One region of the Streptomyces sp. NPDC030840 genome, then DNA from elsewhere that is predicted to be linked to it. Evidence: riboswitches for the same ligand, from Rfam matches in the RefSeq annotation. Region 1 holds a riboswitch; the other holds the start of a gene.
The links. Region 1 has a riboswitch for glycine ahead of gcvT (glycine cleavage system aminomethyltransferase GcvT). Riboswitches for the same ligand answer to the same signal wherever they lie in the genome.

Region 2: another riboswitch for glycine. It lies ahead of gcvP (aminomethyl-transferring glycine dehydrogenase); the one in region 1 lies ahead of gcvT (glycine cleavage system aminomethyltransferase GcvT).

What each region holds. Positions count from the first base shown of each region.
Region 1 covers NZ_JBVIEE010000007.1:347,000-354,356, reverse strand. Annotated here, with positions in the region: gene ACZ49J_RS18670 (hypothetical protein) at 1-770, shown strand, start outside; gene ACZ49J_RS18665 (L-serine ammonia-lyase) at 1,016-2,383, opposite strand; gene glyA (serine hydroxymethyltransferase) at 2,477-3,742, opposite strand; gene gcvH (glycine cleavage system protein GcvH) at 3,765-4,145, opposite strand; gene gcvT (glycine cleavage system aminomethyltransferase GcvT) at 4,274-5,407, opposite strand; glycine riboswitch at 5,446-5,570, opposite strand; glycine riboswitch at 5,571-5,678, opposite strand; gene ACZ49J_RS18645 (AAA family ATPase) at 5,877-6,563, shown strand; gene ACZ49J_RS18640 (enhanced serine sensitivity protein SseB) at 6,734-7,357, shown strand, end outside.
Region 2 covers NZ_JBVIEE010000030.1:7,791-15,147, reverse strand. Annotated here, with positions in the region: gene ACZ49J_RS40105 (hypothetical protein) at 1-41, shown strand, start outside; gene ACZ49J_RS40100 (DUF5999 family protein) at 438-632, shown strand; gene gcvP (aminomethyl-transferring glycine dehydrogenase) at 728-3,613, opposite strand; glycine riboswitch at 3,788-3,882, opposite strand; gene ACZ49J_RS40090 (PRC-barrel domain-containing protein) at 4,004-4,372, shown strand; gene ACZ49J_RS40085 (DNA polymerase IV) at 4,487-5,902, opposite strand; gene ACZ49J_RS40080 (MerR family transcriptional regulator) at 5,981-6,628, opposite strand; gene ACZ49J_RS40075 (bifunctional nuclease family protein) at 6,994-7,357, opposite strand, start outside.

The DNA.
Region 1 (7,357 bases):
TCGGCAGAGCGGTTGAGCGGCTATTCGCCGGGTATGCCGAGACCATAGCTTGGGATGTCACGCTCGACATCGCTTACCCGACTGCAGAGTTCTCCGTCTGTGACTGCGTTTTCGTCTGCGTTCCCACGCCGCCCGCAAAAGACGGTTCGGCCGATCTGAGTTTTGTCTACGACGCGCTGTCCCGGCTCCCAGCCACCCGAGTCATCCTGAAGTCCACCGTCCCGCCAGGGACAACATCCGCACTGGCAAAAGAATTCAAAAAGGAGCTGTGTTACTGGCCTGAATACATCAGCGAAAGCTCATACTTCAACCCTTTCTTCAGTGACCAGATCGAGAGTGTTCCCTTTGTCATCGTGGGTGGTTCGCCAGAAAACCGGACGTGGGCTCTTTCGATATTACAGCCGATTCTGGGACCTACTCGACGGTACTTTCAATGCTCCGAACTGGAGGCGGAGCTGATCAAGTACACGGAGAACGCGTTCTTTGCGGCCAAGGTGACATTCGCGAACGAGATGCAGCGCGTTTGCGCGGCACACGGCGCCGACTGGAACATGGTCCGGGAAGGATGGATTCTGGACCCTCGGGTCACGCCGATGCACACCCTCGCCTTCGTGAACGACCCGGGCTTCGACGGGAAGTGCCTTCCCAAGGATCTGAGCGCCATAGTCGCCTCGGCGGTACGAAACGGGTACGAACCGGCGTTCCTCAAGGAGATCATGCAGTCGAACGCCCGCTTTCGGGGCGAGGGCAGACACCCGGGAAACGTGTGAGGGGCCCCGCCCCGTCTACCGTCGGAAGGTCGGGACAAGGGGGCGTCCAACTCGCGCGCGATGTGCTAGAGCTCGCTGACCCCGCCCCGTCAGCCCCGGCGCAGGTAGCGGCCGAGCGCGGACAGAGTGGGATTTCCCAGAGACTTGCACGTCTGTCACAGGCATTCTCCAGGGGCTTTCCGCCGAGTAGGAACGGAAGGCCCCGAAGCGCTGGAAGACACCAACGCGCTGGTCAGGGCTCGCTTCTAGCACTCGATGATGTTCACGGCCAGCCCGCCCCGCGCCGTCTCCTTGTACTTCACGCTCATGTCGGCGCCGGTGTCCTTCATGGTCTTGATGACCTTGTCCAGGGACACCTTGTGGGAGCCGTCGCCGCGCATCGCCATACGGGCCGCCGTGACGGCCTTCACGGCGGCCATGCCGTTGCGTTCGATGCAGGGGATCTGGACCAGGCCGCCGACGGGGTCGCAGGTCAGGCCGAGGTTGTGTTCCATGCCGATCTCGGCGGCGTTCTCGACCTGTTCGGGGGAGCCGCCCAGGACTTCGGCGAGGGCTCCGGCGGCCATGGAGCAGGCGGAGCCGACCTCGCCCTGGCAGCCGACCTCGGCGCCGGAGATGGAGGCGTTCTCCTTGAAGAGCATGCCGATGGCGCCGGCGGCCAGCAGGAAGCGGACGACGCCGTCCTCGTCGGCGCCGGGCACGAAGTTGATGTAGTAGTGCAGGACGGCGGGGATGATGCCGGCCGCGCCGTTGGTGGGGGCGGTGACCACGCGGCCGCCGGCGGCGTTCTCCTCGTTCACGGCCATCGCGTACAGCGTGATCCACTCCATGGAGCGGGCCAGCGGGTCGCCCTCGGCGCGCAGTTGGCGGGCCGAGACCGCGGCGCGGCGGCGGACCTTCAGGCCGCCGGGCAGGATGCCCTCGCGGGACATCCCGCGCGCCACGCAGGCCTGCATCACCCGCCAGATCTCCAGCAGGCCGGTACGGACCTCGTCCTCGGTACGCCAGGCCCGCTCGTTCTCCAGCATCAGCGAGGAGATGGACAGGCCCGTCTCCTTCGCCGTGCGCAACAGTTCGTCGCCCGTGCGGAAGGGGTACTTCAGGACCGTGTCGTCGAGTTTGATGCGGTCCGCGCCCATCGCCTCCTCGTCCACCACGAAGCCGCCGCCCACCGAGTAGTACGTCTTCGTCAGCAGCTCGCTGCCCGAGGCGTCGTACGCCCACAGGGACATGCCGTTGGCGTGGTAGGGCAGCGCCTTGCGGCGGTGCAGTTTCAGGTCCGCGTCGGCGTCGAAGTCGATGTCGCGGTCGCCGAGCAGGCTGATCCGGCGGGACTGCCGAATCGTTTCCACCCGCTCGTCGGCCGCCTCCACGTCCACCGTGCGCGGTGAGGCGCCCTCCAGGCCCAGCAGGACCGCCTTGGGGGTGCCGTGGCCGTGGCCGGTGGCGCCGAGCGAGCCGTACAGCTCCGCGCGGACCCTCGCGGTGGAGGCGAGGAGGTCCTCGTTCCGCAGACGCCGGGCGAACATGCGCGCCGCGCGCATCGGGCCGACCGTGTGCGAGCTCGACGGGCCGATGCCGATCGAGAACAGGTCGAAGACCGAGATGGCCACGGGGACTCCTCACGTACGGGGTGGTGCGGGGGCGGTGCGAGGGGTGGGCACCGCGCTCACGTCCGAGTGCGCGCGGTGCCCGGGGGCGGTGAACTACTTGTCCAGGCCCGGGTACAGCGGGTGCTTCCCCGCCAGCGCGGTCACGCGGGCCTTCAGCGCCTCGGCGTCGAACGACGGCTTCAGCGCCTCCGCGATGACGTCGGCTACCTCGGCGAAGTCCTCGGCCGTGAAGCCGCGGGTCGCCAGGGCCGGCGTGCCGATCCTGAGGCCCGACGTCACCATCGGCGGGCGCGGGTCGTTCGGGATCGCGTTGCGGTTGACCGTGATGCCGATGCCGTGGAGGCGGTCCTCGGCCTGCTGCCCGTCGAGCTCGGAGTTCCGCAGGTCGACGAGGACCAGGTGGACGTCGGTGCCGCCAGAGAGGACGTCCACGCCGGCCGCCCTGACGTCGTCCCGCACCAGGCGCTCGGCGAGGATGCGGGCGCCCTCCAGGGTGCGGCGCTGCCGCTCCCTGAACTCCTCGGAGGCGGCGACCTTGAAGGAGACCGCCTTGGCCGCGATCACGTGCTCCAGCGGACCGCCCTGCTGACCCGGGAAGACAGCGGAGTTGATCTTCTTCGCCAGCTCGGCGGTGGAGAGGATCACGCCGCCGCGCGGGCCGCCCAGCGTCTTGTGGGTCGTGGTCGTCACGACGTGGGCGTGCGGGACCGGGTTCGGGTGCAGCCCGGCCGCGACCAGGCCCGCGAAGTGCGCCATGTCGACCATGAGGTAGGCGCCGACCTCGTCCGCGATGCGGCGGAACGCGGCGAAGTCCAGCTGCCGCGGGTACGCCGACCAGCCCGCCACGATCAGCTTGGGCCGGGACTCCTTGGCGAGCCTCTCGACCTCGGCCATGTCGACCAGACCGGTCTCCGCGTCGACGTGGTAGGCGACCACCTCGTACAGCTTGCCGGAGAAGTTGATCTTCATGCCGTGGGTCAGGTGCCCGCCGTGCGCGAGGTTCAGGCCCATGATCGTGTCGCCGGGCTTGAGCAGCGCGAACATCGCGGCCGCGTTGGCCTGGGCGCCCGAGTGCGGCTGGACGTTGGCGTGCTCGGCGCCGAAGAGCTCCTTGATCCGGTCGATCGCGATCCGCTCGACCACGTCGACGTGCTCGCAGCCGCCGTAGTAGCGGCGGCCGGGGTAGCCCTCGGCGTACTTGTTGGTCAGCACCGAGCCCTGGGCCTCCATGACCGCGGCCGGAGCGAAGTTCTCCGAGGCGATCATCTCCAGGGTGGACTGCTGGCGGTGGAGCTCGGCGTCGACGGCGGCGGCGACGTCCGGGTCCAGCTCGCGCAGGGACGCGTTCAGAAGTGACATGTCAGCCATGGGGTACGACTCCTCAGCCGGCGGAGAAGGCGGTGTACTCGTCGGCGGAGAGCAGGTCGGCCGGCTCCTCGGTGACCCGCACCTTGAACAGCCAGCCGCCCTCGAAGGGGGCCGAGTTCACCAGCGACGGGTCGTTGACCACGTCCTCGTTGGTCTCGGTGACCTCACCGCTGACCGGGGCGTACAGGTCGCTCACGGACTTCGTCGACTCCAGCTCCCCGCAGGTCTCGCCCGCGGTGACGGTGGAACCCACGTCAGGGAGCTGGACGAAGACGACATCGCCGAGCGCGTTGGCCGCGTGCTCCGTGATGCCGACCGTCGCGACGCCGTCCTCGGCGGCCGACAGCCACTCGTGCTCCTTGCTGTAGCGCAGCTGCTGGGGATTGTTGCTCATGGCCTGAATTCTCCTGTACGCGTGGCAGTGGTGATGAATGGGGGACTGCTGGAAACGCATGTGAGCAGCGGAAACGTGCACGGGGCCCGGCCCGGGACAGGCACGGGACGCGATACCGCTCTCAGTCTCTACTTCTGCCGCTTGTAGAACGGCAGTGCCACGACCTCGTACGGCTCGTGGGTGCCCCGGATGTCCACGCCGACACCGGGCGTGCCGGGCGCGGAGTGCGCGGCGTCGACGTACGCCATCGCGATCGGTTTGCCGAGGGTGGGGGAGGGCGCCCCGGAGGTGACCTCGCCGATCACCTCGCCGCCCGCGACCACGGCGTACCCGGCGCGCGGGACGCGACGGCCCTCGGCGACCAGGCCGACGAGGACGCGCGGCGGGGCGCTCTCGGCCCTGGCGGCGGCCTCGGCGAGCGCCTCGCGCCCCACGAAGTCGCCCTTCTTGTCGAACTTCACGACCCTCCCGAGGCCCGCGTCGAAGGGGGTGAGCGAGGTCGACAGCTCGTGCCCGTACAGCGGCATGCCCGCCTCAAGGCGCAGCGTGTCCCGGCAGGACAGCCCGCACGGGACCAGGCCGGCGCCCTCGCCCGCCTTGGTCAGCGCCTGCCACAGCTCGACGGCGTGCTCCGGCTTCACGAACAGCTCGAAGCCGTCCTCGCCGGTGTACCCGGTGCGGGCGATCAGGGCGGGCACGCCCGCGACGGTGCCGGGCAGGCCGGCGTAGTACTTCAGGCCGTCGAGGTCGGCGTCGGTGAGCGAGGCGAGGATGCCGGGGGACTCGGGGCCCTGGACGGCGATGAGGGCGTAGGCGTCCCGGTCGTCGCGGACCTCGGCGTCGAAACCGGCCGAGCGCTCGACCAGCGCGTCCAGCACCACCTGGGCGTTGGAGGCGTTGGCGACCACCATGTAGTGAGAAGATCCGGCCTCCGTCTCGGCGAGCCGGTACACGATGAGGTCGTCGAGGATGCCGCCGTCCTCGCGGCAGATCATGGTGTAGCGGGCGCGGCCGGCCCGGACTCCGCTCATGTCGCCGACCAGCGCGTGATCCAGCAGCGCGGCCGCCTGCGGTCCGGTCACGGTGATCTCGCCCATGTGCGAGAGGTCGAAGAGGCCCGCCCTGGTGCGGACGGCGTTGTGCTCGTCGCGCTCGGAGCCGTACCGCAGCGGCATGTCCCAGCCGGCGAAGTCGGTCATCGTCGCGCCGAGCGAGCGGTGCAGGGCGTCAAGGGCGGTGCGGCGGGGCTCGGTACTGCTCATCGGTCGGTCGTCTCCCGGGGCATGACAGGCGAGGGCGTTCCTCCCCATCTGTCATCGGAACCTGAGAGGTTCGCCATGACCACGGATGACCCGGACGATCACGGCTTGCACCTTGGGTGGAGCGCGCCCCTGAGGTCAGGGACGGCCCGCTTTTCAGATATGCCTCGCCCGCGCGGTGACTGGGCCTGAGAGATTCAAGGGAGGGACTTGCTCCTTCGGCGTCCCAGCGTCGAGCGCCGTGCTCGTCTGGGAACTCTCCCGCGCGGATTCAAGCGGCCGGTATGCAGTTGGCGCGCACATCATCGCACGCATCGCTCCGGCACGGCAGGGGCCCTCCCGCACAGGGGGCGCACAGGACCCGCGGCGGAGCACGGCGTCCTGTAGCAGGGCTGTGGCAGGACGGGGACGGAAAGGAGAGACCCCGGGATTACCTTCTCTTTACACTCGACGGGGATGGGACTCCATACCCATGGGGAGGACGATCACGGTGAACAGGACCACGGTGTATGCGACGACCTACGGCATCGCGCTGCCCGGCCGGCCGACGGCCCCGGCCGGGGAGGCGTGCGGCCCGTTCCCGACGGCGGTCGTCCGCGACCTGCGCGAGCGCTCAGGCCGCAGCCCGCACGGACTCACCTTCGGTGCGAGCGACCTCGTCGTGGTCACCGGACTCCCCGGCAGCGGCAAGTCCACCCTCATGCGGCGGGCGGTGCGCGGTCCGCGCATCGACTCCCAGGACACCCGTGACCGCTGGGACGCCCGTCTGGCCCGCTTCCTGCCGTACGCGCTCTACCGGCCCTTCGTGCGGATCGCCCACTACGCCGGGCTCCGCCGCGCGCTGCGCACCGGCGCCGGTGTCGTCGTGCACGACTGCGGTACGCAGGCCTGGGTGCGCGGCTGGCTCGCCCGCGAGGCCCGCCGCCGGGGCGGCACGCTGCATCTGCTGCTCCTCGACGTCACCCCCGACGAGGCCCGTGACGGCCAGCGGGAGCGTGGGCGCGGGGTGTCGCAGTTCGCCTTCGCCCGGCACCGGGCGGCGACGGCGCGGCTGCTGAGGGGGGTGGAGAAGGGGCGGCTTCCCGAGGGGTGCGGGGGAGCGGTGCTGCTCGACCGGGCGGCGGCGGGGGTGTTGCGGCGGATTGATTTCTCCGGGTGAGAGCTCCCTGATGTTGGTGGGTATCCGCGGGGCGTCTGTGGCTTGTCGCGCCCACGCGGCGGAGCCGCACATGACACAGCCCCGCGCCCCTGACGGGGCGCACCTCCCCAACCGCCCATTAGGGTTCAGCCACAGCAGCGGTTCGGAGAACAAGCGGTAGGCAGCAGACGATGGATTTCGCGGCGGACTTCCCGGCACAGGCGCACCCCCATCCGCACGGCGGATGGCCCGGCAACGAGCTGGAGGAGGTGCTCTCGGCGGCCCTCGGCCGACCGGGCGCGGGCGGCCGGATCGTGGAGGTGCTCGGCCGCAGCTTCCTGTGGGTGCCCCTGCCCGAGGGCGGCGGCCCGCACAGTGGCCCGCTCGCCCTGCCGACGATGGAGATCGACGGGCAGGCGTATGTGCCGGTGTTCAGCTCCGAGGAGCAGTTCCGCCAGGTCGTCGGCAGCCACATGTCGTACACGATCGCGCCCGCCGTCGAGTTCGCACGCGGGCTGCCGCCGCACGTGGGCATCGCGGTGAACCCGGACGGCATGATCGGCGTACCGCTGCCGCCGCCGGCCGTGGCCGAGCTGTGCCGGGCCGGGCGGACCCCGCTGGACGGGTCGGCGAGCGGCGCCCGGGTGCGGTTGTTCGAGCCGGACTGGCAGGACGATCCCGTGGACTTCCTCGCCGCGGCCTCCGCCGAGTTCGCCGGCGCCAGAGCCGTACTCAGCGCCCGCCGCTGCCTGGCCGCCATCGAGACCTCCGACCCGGTGATGTTCATCGGCGTCGAACTGTCCTCCTGGGAAGCC
Region 2 (7,357 bases), on a different contig from region 1:
TGACCCACCGGGTGACTCCCGCCCCGTTGCTCAGCGCCTGACCCCCTCATCCCCGACGGCCACGGCTTCCGTACCCCGCCCCGGGAAGGACCGGCGGCGGGGTACCGCTTTCTCCTCGGCTAAATTCCCTGCTCTTACGGGCGAGATAATGCTCATACGAGCCAGAAAACTCCCCGACGGGCTTTGACTAGCCCAATTCGGCCACGGCAAACCACCCGAAGGGACCCTGCCGTCGCGATGAACCAACCGTGTGTGAGATGCGTCATCAATCTGTGAGAAAGCGGTGCCGCAAAATCGCTGCGGATTGACGCTCGTAGGGCAACACTGGGACCGACCGACTTATCACCACGGGGGCGGCCATGAACAACGCTTCAAGCCGCGAGTCAGCCACGACAGCCATCCCACACACCACGACAACCCGAAAGATCCCGACCACCATGTGCCAGCACCAGCCACCGTGTCCGACAGCCGAATCCGCCGACCGGGAGTCCGCCCGCCTCGTGGCGCACCACCCGGAGCAGGGGTGGAGCCTCCTGTGCAACGGCGTTCTGCTCTTCGAGGACACCGGTGAGCTCCTGCCCGACGGCCAGATCATCGCCCCGCGACGCCCGCAGGCGATGACGGTCGCCTGAGCCGAGGGCGACACGGGCGGGCGCCCGCCCGGAGAAACAAGGGGCCGGCCGGAGAAGCACTCTCCGAACCGGCCCCGACGCGTATCCAGGCGTGATTACCCTTCGTAAGCGTCAAGCGGCGGGCAGGAGCAGACCAGGTTGCGGTCGCCGAAGGCCTGGTCGATCCGGCGCACCGGCGGCCAGTACTTGTCCGCGGCCGACACACCCGCCGGGAACACGGCCTCCTCACGGGAGTACGCGTGGTCCCAGTCCTCGCCGAGCGCGGCGGCCGTGTGCGGGGCTCCCCGCAGCGGGTTGTCGTCCGCGGGCCACTGCCCCGACCCCACGCGCTCGATCTCCGCGCGGATCGCGATCATCGCCTCGCAGAACCGGTCCAGCTCGGCGAGGTCCTCGGACTCGGTCGGCTCGATCATCAGCGTCCCCGCCACCGGGAACGACATGGTCGGCGCGTGGAAGCCGTAGTCGATCAGCCGCTTGGCGACGTCGTCGACGGTCACGCCGGTCGCCTTGGTCAGCGGCCGCAGGTCGATGATGCACTCGTGCGCCACGAGCCCGCCGGGACCGGTGTAGAGCACCGGGTAGTGCGGCTCCAGCCGCTTGGCGATGTAGTTGGCGCTGAGGACGGCCACCTGCGTGGCGCGCTTGAGCCCCTCGCCACCCATGAGCCGGACGTACGCCCAGGAGATGGGCAGGATGCCCGCGGAGCCCCACGGGGCGGCCGAGATCGGGCCCACGCCCGTCTCGGGCCCGGCCGCGGGCTGGAGCGGGTGGTTCGGCAGGTACGGCGCCAGGTGCGCCCGTACTCCGACCGGACCCACGCCCGGACCGCCGCCACCGTGCGGGATGCAGAACGTCTTGTGCAGGTTCAGGTGCGAGACGTCACCGCCGAAGTGCCCCGGCTTGGCCAGGCCCACCAGCGCGTTGAGGTTCGCGCCGTCGATGTACACCTGGCCGCCCGCGTCGTGCACCGCCGCGCAGACCTCGCCGACGTGCTCCTCGAACACTCCGTGCGTCGACGGGTACGTGATCATCAGCACCGCCAGTTCGTCGCGGTACTGCTCGATCTTGGCGCGCAGGTCCTCGACGTCGATCTCGCCGTCCTCCGCGGTCTTCACGACGACGACCTTCATGCCCGCCATGACGGCGCTGGCCGCGTTCGTACCGTGCGCGGAGGACGGAATGAGGCATACCGTGCGCTGCTCGTCACCGCGTGCCCGGTGGTAGCCGCGTACGGCGAGCAGACCGGCCAGCTCACCCTGTGAGCCCGCGTTCGGCTGGAGCGACACCTTGTCGTACCCGGTGACCTCGGCGAGACGCTCCTCAAGCTCGGTGATCAGCGCGAGGTAGCCCTGCGCCTGGTCGGCGGGCGCGAAGGGGTGCAGCTGCCCGAACTCGGGCCAGGTGACCGGTTCCATCTCGGTGGTCGCGTTGAGCTTCATCGTGCAGGAGCCCAGCGGGATCATGCCCCGGTCGAGGGCGTAGTCGCGGTCGGCAAGCCTGCGCAGGTACCGCAGCATCGCGGTCTCGGAGCGGTGCTGGTGGAAGACCGGATGGGCCAGGTAGTCGTCGGTGCGCAGCAGCGCGGCCGGCAGCGTGTCCTGTGTCGCCGCGTCCAGCGCCTCGATGTCGCCCTGAACGCCGAACGCCGTCCACACCGCACCCAGCTGGGCCCGCGTGGTGGTCTCGTCGCAGGCGATCGACACCCGGTCGGCGTCCACGAGCCGGAGGTTGACGCCGTGCTCGCGCGCGGCCGCGACGATCTCCGCGGCCCGGCCCGGCACCCGCGTGGTCAGCGTGTCGAAGTAGGCGCCGTGCACCACCTCGACCCCGCCTTCCGTGAGGCCGGCGGCGAGGATCGTGGCGTACCGGTGCGTACGCCGGGCGATCGCCCGCAGCCCGTCGGGGCCGTGGTAGACGGCGTACATGCCGGCCATCACGGCGAGCAGCACCTGGGCGGTGCAGATGTTGCTGGTCGCCTTCTCCCTACGGATGTGCTGCTCCCGCGTCTGCAGGGCCAGCCGGTACGCCTTGTGTCCGTCCGCGTCCACGGAAACGCCCACGAGCCGCCCGGGCAGGCTGCGGGCGAACTTCTCGTGCACGGCCATGTAGCCGGCGTGGGGGCCGCCGAATCCCATCGGCACGCCGAAGCGCTGCGTCGTACCGACCGCGATGTCGGCTCCCAGCTCTCCGGGCGGCGTGAGCAGCGTGAGCGCCAGCAGATCAGCGGCGACGGTGACGAGCGCGCCGAGTTCATGCGCCTGTTCGATGACGGGCTTGAGATCACGTACGGCACCGGAGGCACCCGGGTACTGCAGGAGCACGCCGTTGATCTCGCGCTCGGCGATGGCGGCCGGGATGCCCTCGCTGAGATCGGCCACAACGACCTCGACACCGGTTGGCTCGGCACGTGTCTCGATCACGGCGATGGTCTGCGGCAGCGCGTCCGCGTCGATGAGGAAGATGCCCTTCTTGTTCTTGCCCATGCGCCGCGACAGCGCCATCGCCTCGGCGGCCGCCGTGCCCTCGTCCAGCAGCGAGGCACCCGAGGTCGGCAGGCCGGTCAGGTCGGCGACCATCGTCTGGAAGTTCAGCAGCGCTTCGAGGCGGCCCTGCGAGATCTCCGGCTGGTACGGCGTGTAGGCCGTGTACCAGGCCGGGTTCTCCATGACGTTCCGCAGGATGACGGGCGGCGTGAACGTCCCGTGGTAGCCCAGGCCGATCATGGAGCCCAGCACCTGGTTGCGGTCCGCGAGGGAGCGCAGCTCGGCGAGGACCTCGGCCTCGGTGCGCGCGCCGGGCAGTTCCAGCGCGTGGGCGTTCCGGATCACGTCCGGCACCGCGGCGGTGATCAGCTCGTCGAGCGAGCCGTACCCGACCTGGGCCAGCATCTTCGCCCGGGCCTCCAGGTCGGGGCCGATGTGGCGCTGCTCGAACGGGGTGCCCTGTTCGAGCTCGGTGAGCGGAATGCGATCGGCGGTCATGGCGGAGGCCTCCTGGTCTGACGCGACCTTCGAGGGACACCACGGCACGGGTGCCCCGACGGCCTCCCCCTCTGTCATCTCGACCTGAGAGCTTCACCGGCCGCCCGAGGGCCCCGGCTTTCACCGTCGGTGAGAGCGGAAGCCGTCGACACCCGCTCTGCTTTCCAGAGTGACCTCGTCCGTGCGGTACAGGGGCCTGAGAGATTCCGGGGAGGAGTTGCTCCTTCGGCGCCTCCGATGGAGCTGGAGGACTCTCCCGCACAGGGTCAGCAGCCGTTGCCAGCGTACCAGCGCGACCAACGCACGCGTCTTCGAGTGGCCACCTTCTCCGTTGTGCCTTTTCGTAGACCTAGGGATGAGTTGCACCATATGCGACGTTTTGGAGGGCCCGTGCAGACCGACATCGATCCGCGCAACCTGATCGGCCGCAAAGCGTTCGACCGCAAGGGCACCAAGATCGGCACGGTCGACGAGGTGTATCTCGACGACGCGACCGGAATCCCCGAGTGGGCCGCGATACGCATGGGCCTGTTCAGCCGTGACGCCTTCGTACCCCTGGAGCCCAGCGAACTGGTGGAGGGCACCCTCCGCGTCCCCTTCGACCGCGCCCTCATCAAGGACGCCCCCGACTTCGGCGTCGGCCGCCATCTCTCCCCGGAACAGGAACTCCAGCTCTACCACCACTACGGCCTGGACATCGCTCCTCCTCCCCCGATGGACCGGGAGTTCGGCCAGGTCGCGGGCACGGAGGAGGCCTGAACACCTGGGCGCCCGCCGCCCGCGACGGCCACGGCTTCCCCCGTACGCCCCAACGGCCCCCCGGCAGCCGCGGCCCCCTCCTCTCCCCGTCTCGTCCCGACTCTCCCACGCGTCTCACACCCGGCCGGCGGCCTCCGGTGGGCGCTCCGCACCCGACCCGTGCACGCTCTCCCGCTTCAGCCCTGGAGCCATCGCTGCCGGCCCGCCCGGTATCAGTGGCAGTGGATCGGCCGGCTGGAGGGCCTGGTCGTCGGTGCGGAAGGTACGGACACGGCCCGGCGCCGAGTCCGGCGTCTCGAAGCGCACGGTCACCCGGCCCAGCCCGCTTCCCTGCACCCACCCGTGCCCGAACTCCGCGTGCCGCACATCATGCCCGGCGGGCCACCGCCGCTCGGCAGGCGCGGCCTCCCCTCGCGCCGACTCCTCCGCCGTGTCCTCGTCCTCGAGGTGGGCCTCCCCCGCCGCCTGGGCGAACAGGTCCTCCTGCGTGTAGTCGGCGAGCCCGCTGACGCCCACCCCGAGCAGCCGTACGCCGCCCGTGGTGTCCACGGCTTCCAGCAGCCGCGCCGCCGCCTCCCGCACCACGGCGGGGTCGTCCGTGGGCCCGCGCAAGGTCTCGGACCGGGTCAGCGTCGAGAAGTCGTACCTCCGCACCTTCAGCACGATGGTCCGCCCGGACAGCCGCGCCCCGCGCAGCCGCCGCACACACCGGTCCGCGAGCCGCTGCACCTCCATGCGGACCCGGACACGATCGTGGATGTCCACGTCGTACGTGTCCTCCACCGACACCGACTTCGTGTCCCGCTCGGCCACCACGGGCCGGTCGTCGAGGGCCAGCGCCATGGCATACAGACCGTGCCCGTGGGCCTTCCCCACCAGCCGCACCAGCTCGTCCTCACCCGCCTCCACGATCTCCTCGACCGTCGTGATCCCCGCCCTTCGCAGGTGGTCGCCGGTCGCCGGCCCCACTCCCGGCAGGATCCGCACCGACTTCGGACCCAGCAGCGCCCGCTCCGTCCCCGGCTCGATGAGCACGAGACCGTCGGGCTTGGCCTCCTCCGACGCGATTTTGGCCAGCATCTTGGAGGCGGCGAGCCCCACGGAACCGGTCAGCCCGGTGGCAGCCCGGATGTCCGCACGCAGCTTCGTCCCCGTGAGCCGCGCCGACTCCGCGTCCCAGGCGGCGCCCCCGGCCTCGAGATCGACGAACGCCTCATCCAGGCTCAGCGGCTCCACCAGCGGCGACAGGGCCCGCAACAGCGTCATGACCTGCTCGCTGATCGCCCGGTAGAACTCGAACCGCGGCACGAGATACGCGGCGTTCGGCGCGAGCCGCCGCGCCTGTGCCATGGGCATCGCCGAGTGCACCCCGAAGACCCGCGCCTCGTACGAGGCCGTGGCGACCACGCCGCGCGGCCCGAGACCGCCCACGATGACGGCCTTTCCGCGCAGGCTCGGCTTGGACGCCTGCTCCGCCGAGGCGTAGAAGGCATCCATGTCGAGATGCAGGATCGTGGGCGCGGTTCTCACATCTCCGATGCTGCCCTACGCCACTGACAATGGGCCGCCGCAGCCGCGCCCACAGGACTTCCGAGGGCCCCTCGCCCTTCAGCCCGCCCGGTTGCGCCGCCGCGCCAACTCGTCCCCGGGGTTGTGGCCTACGAGCGTCTCCCCCGTGTCGATGCGCTCTCCGTGCAGCTGCGACAGCGCGCTCTCCACGTCCCGCCACACCACGCCCACGGCGATCCCGAAGATGCCCTGCCCGCCCTGGAGCAGGGCGTGCACCTCGTCGGGCGACGTGCACTCGTACACGGTCGCGCCGTCGCTCATCAGCGTCATCCGCTCCAGGTCCCGGAAGCCACGCTCTCTGAGGTGCTGGACAGCGGTGCGGATGTTCTGCAATGCCACACCGGTGTCGAGGAACCGCTTGACGATCTTGAGTACGACTACGTCCCGGAAGCTGTACAGCCGCTGCGTACCGGAACCGTAGGCAGGCCGTACGCTGGGCTCGACCAGACCCGTGCGGGCCCAGTAGTCGAGCTGCCGGTAGGTGATTCCCGCGGCCGCGCACGCGGTGGGGCCGCGATAACCGATCTGCTGCTCCGTCGCCTCGGACGCCGCTCCCTCGTCCACCGGTACCGGGGTCGGCCTGTGGGGGACGTGACCGGCCGCGTTGCCGTGGAGCGGGTACGGGCCGCCACCCCCCGGACTGCGTCCGTGGGCGCCCCCAGCCGTACCGTCGCCGCTGCTTCTCACGCCGACCTCCGTCCTTGACCTGCCTTCTCGACGGTAGGCAGTCACCAGGGGTGCGTCAACGATCGCCACACTCGGCACGCCGAGTGATAATCACCCAACGAGTGGTTTCCCGTACCCTCCCGCGGGGAAAGGCTAGCCGAATGCGCTTCCGATGAGCCGCGTAACGGCCTGCTGCCGCAGGTACACAGGGCGCGCACAGGCACACGCATCGCCGAACCCTCTCAGGCCTGGCGGCTCCGGATCTCGACCATCCCGGCGCGTGGCACGACCGCACCGACGGGCCGACGCCCTCCACTCCACAGCCCGGACAGCTCCGCCGCTGCGGCCCGCCCTCTACGGCATGAGTCGCTCCGGGCCCGGCCGCCTCACTGGCTGTTCGTGCCGAAGTCCTCGGGCGAGATCTGGTCGAGGAACTCGCGGAACTTCTCCACCTCGTCCTCCTGCTCGTCCGGGATCGCGATGCCGGCGTCGTCGAGCACCCCGTCACTGCCGAAGATCGGCGTCCCGGTGCGCAGGGCCAGCGCTATGGCATCGGACGGGCGTGCGCTCACCTCGACCCCGCTGGCGAACACCAGCTCCGCGTAGAAGACGCCCTCACGCAGATCCGTGATGCGCACTTCCGTGAGCTCCTGGCCGACGGCCTCCAGCACGTCCTTGAACAGGTCGTGGGTCAGCGGTCGAGCGGGTGCCATGCCCTGCTGGGCGAAGGCGATCGCCGTTGCCTCCCCC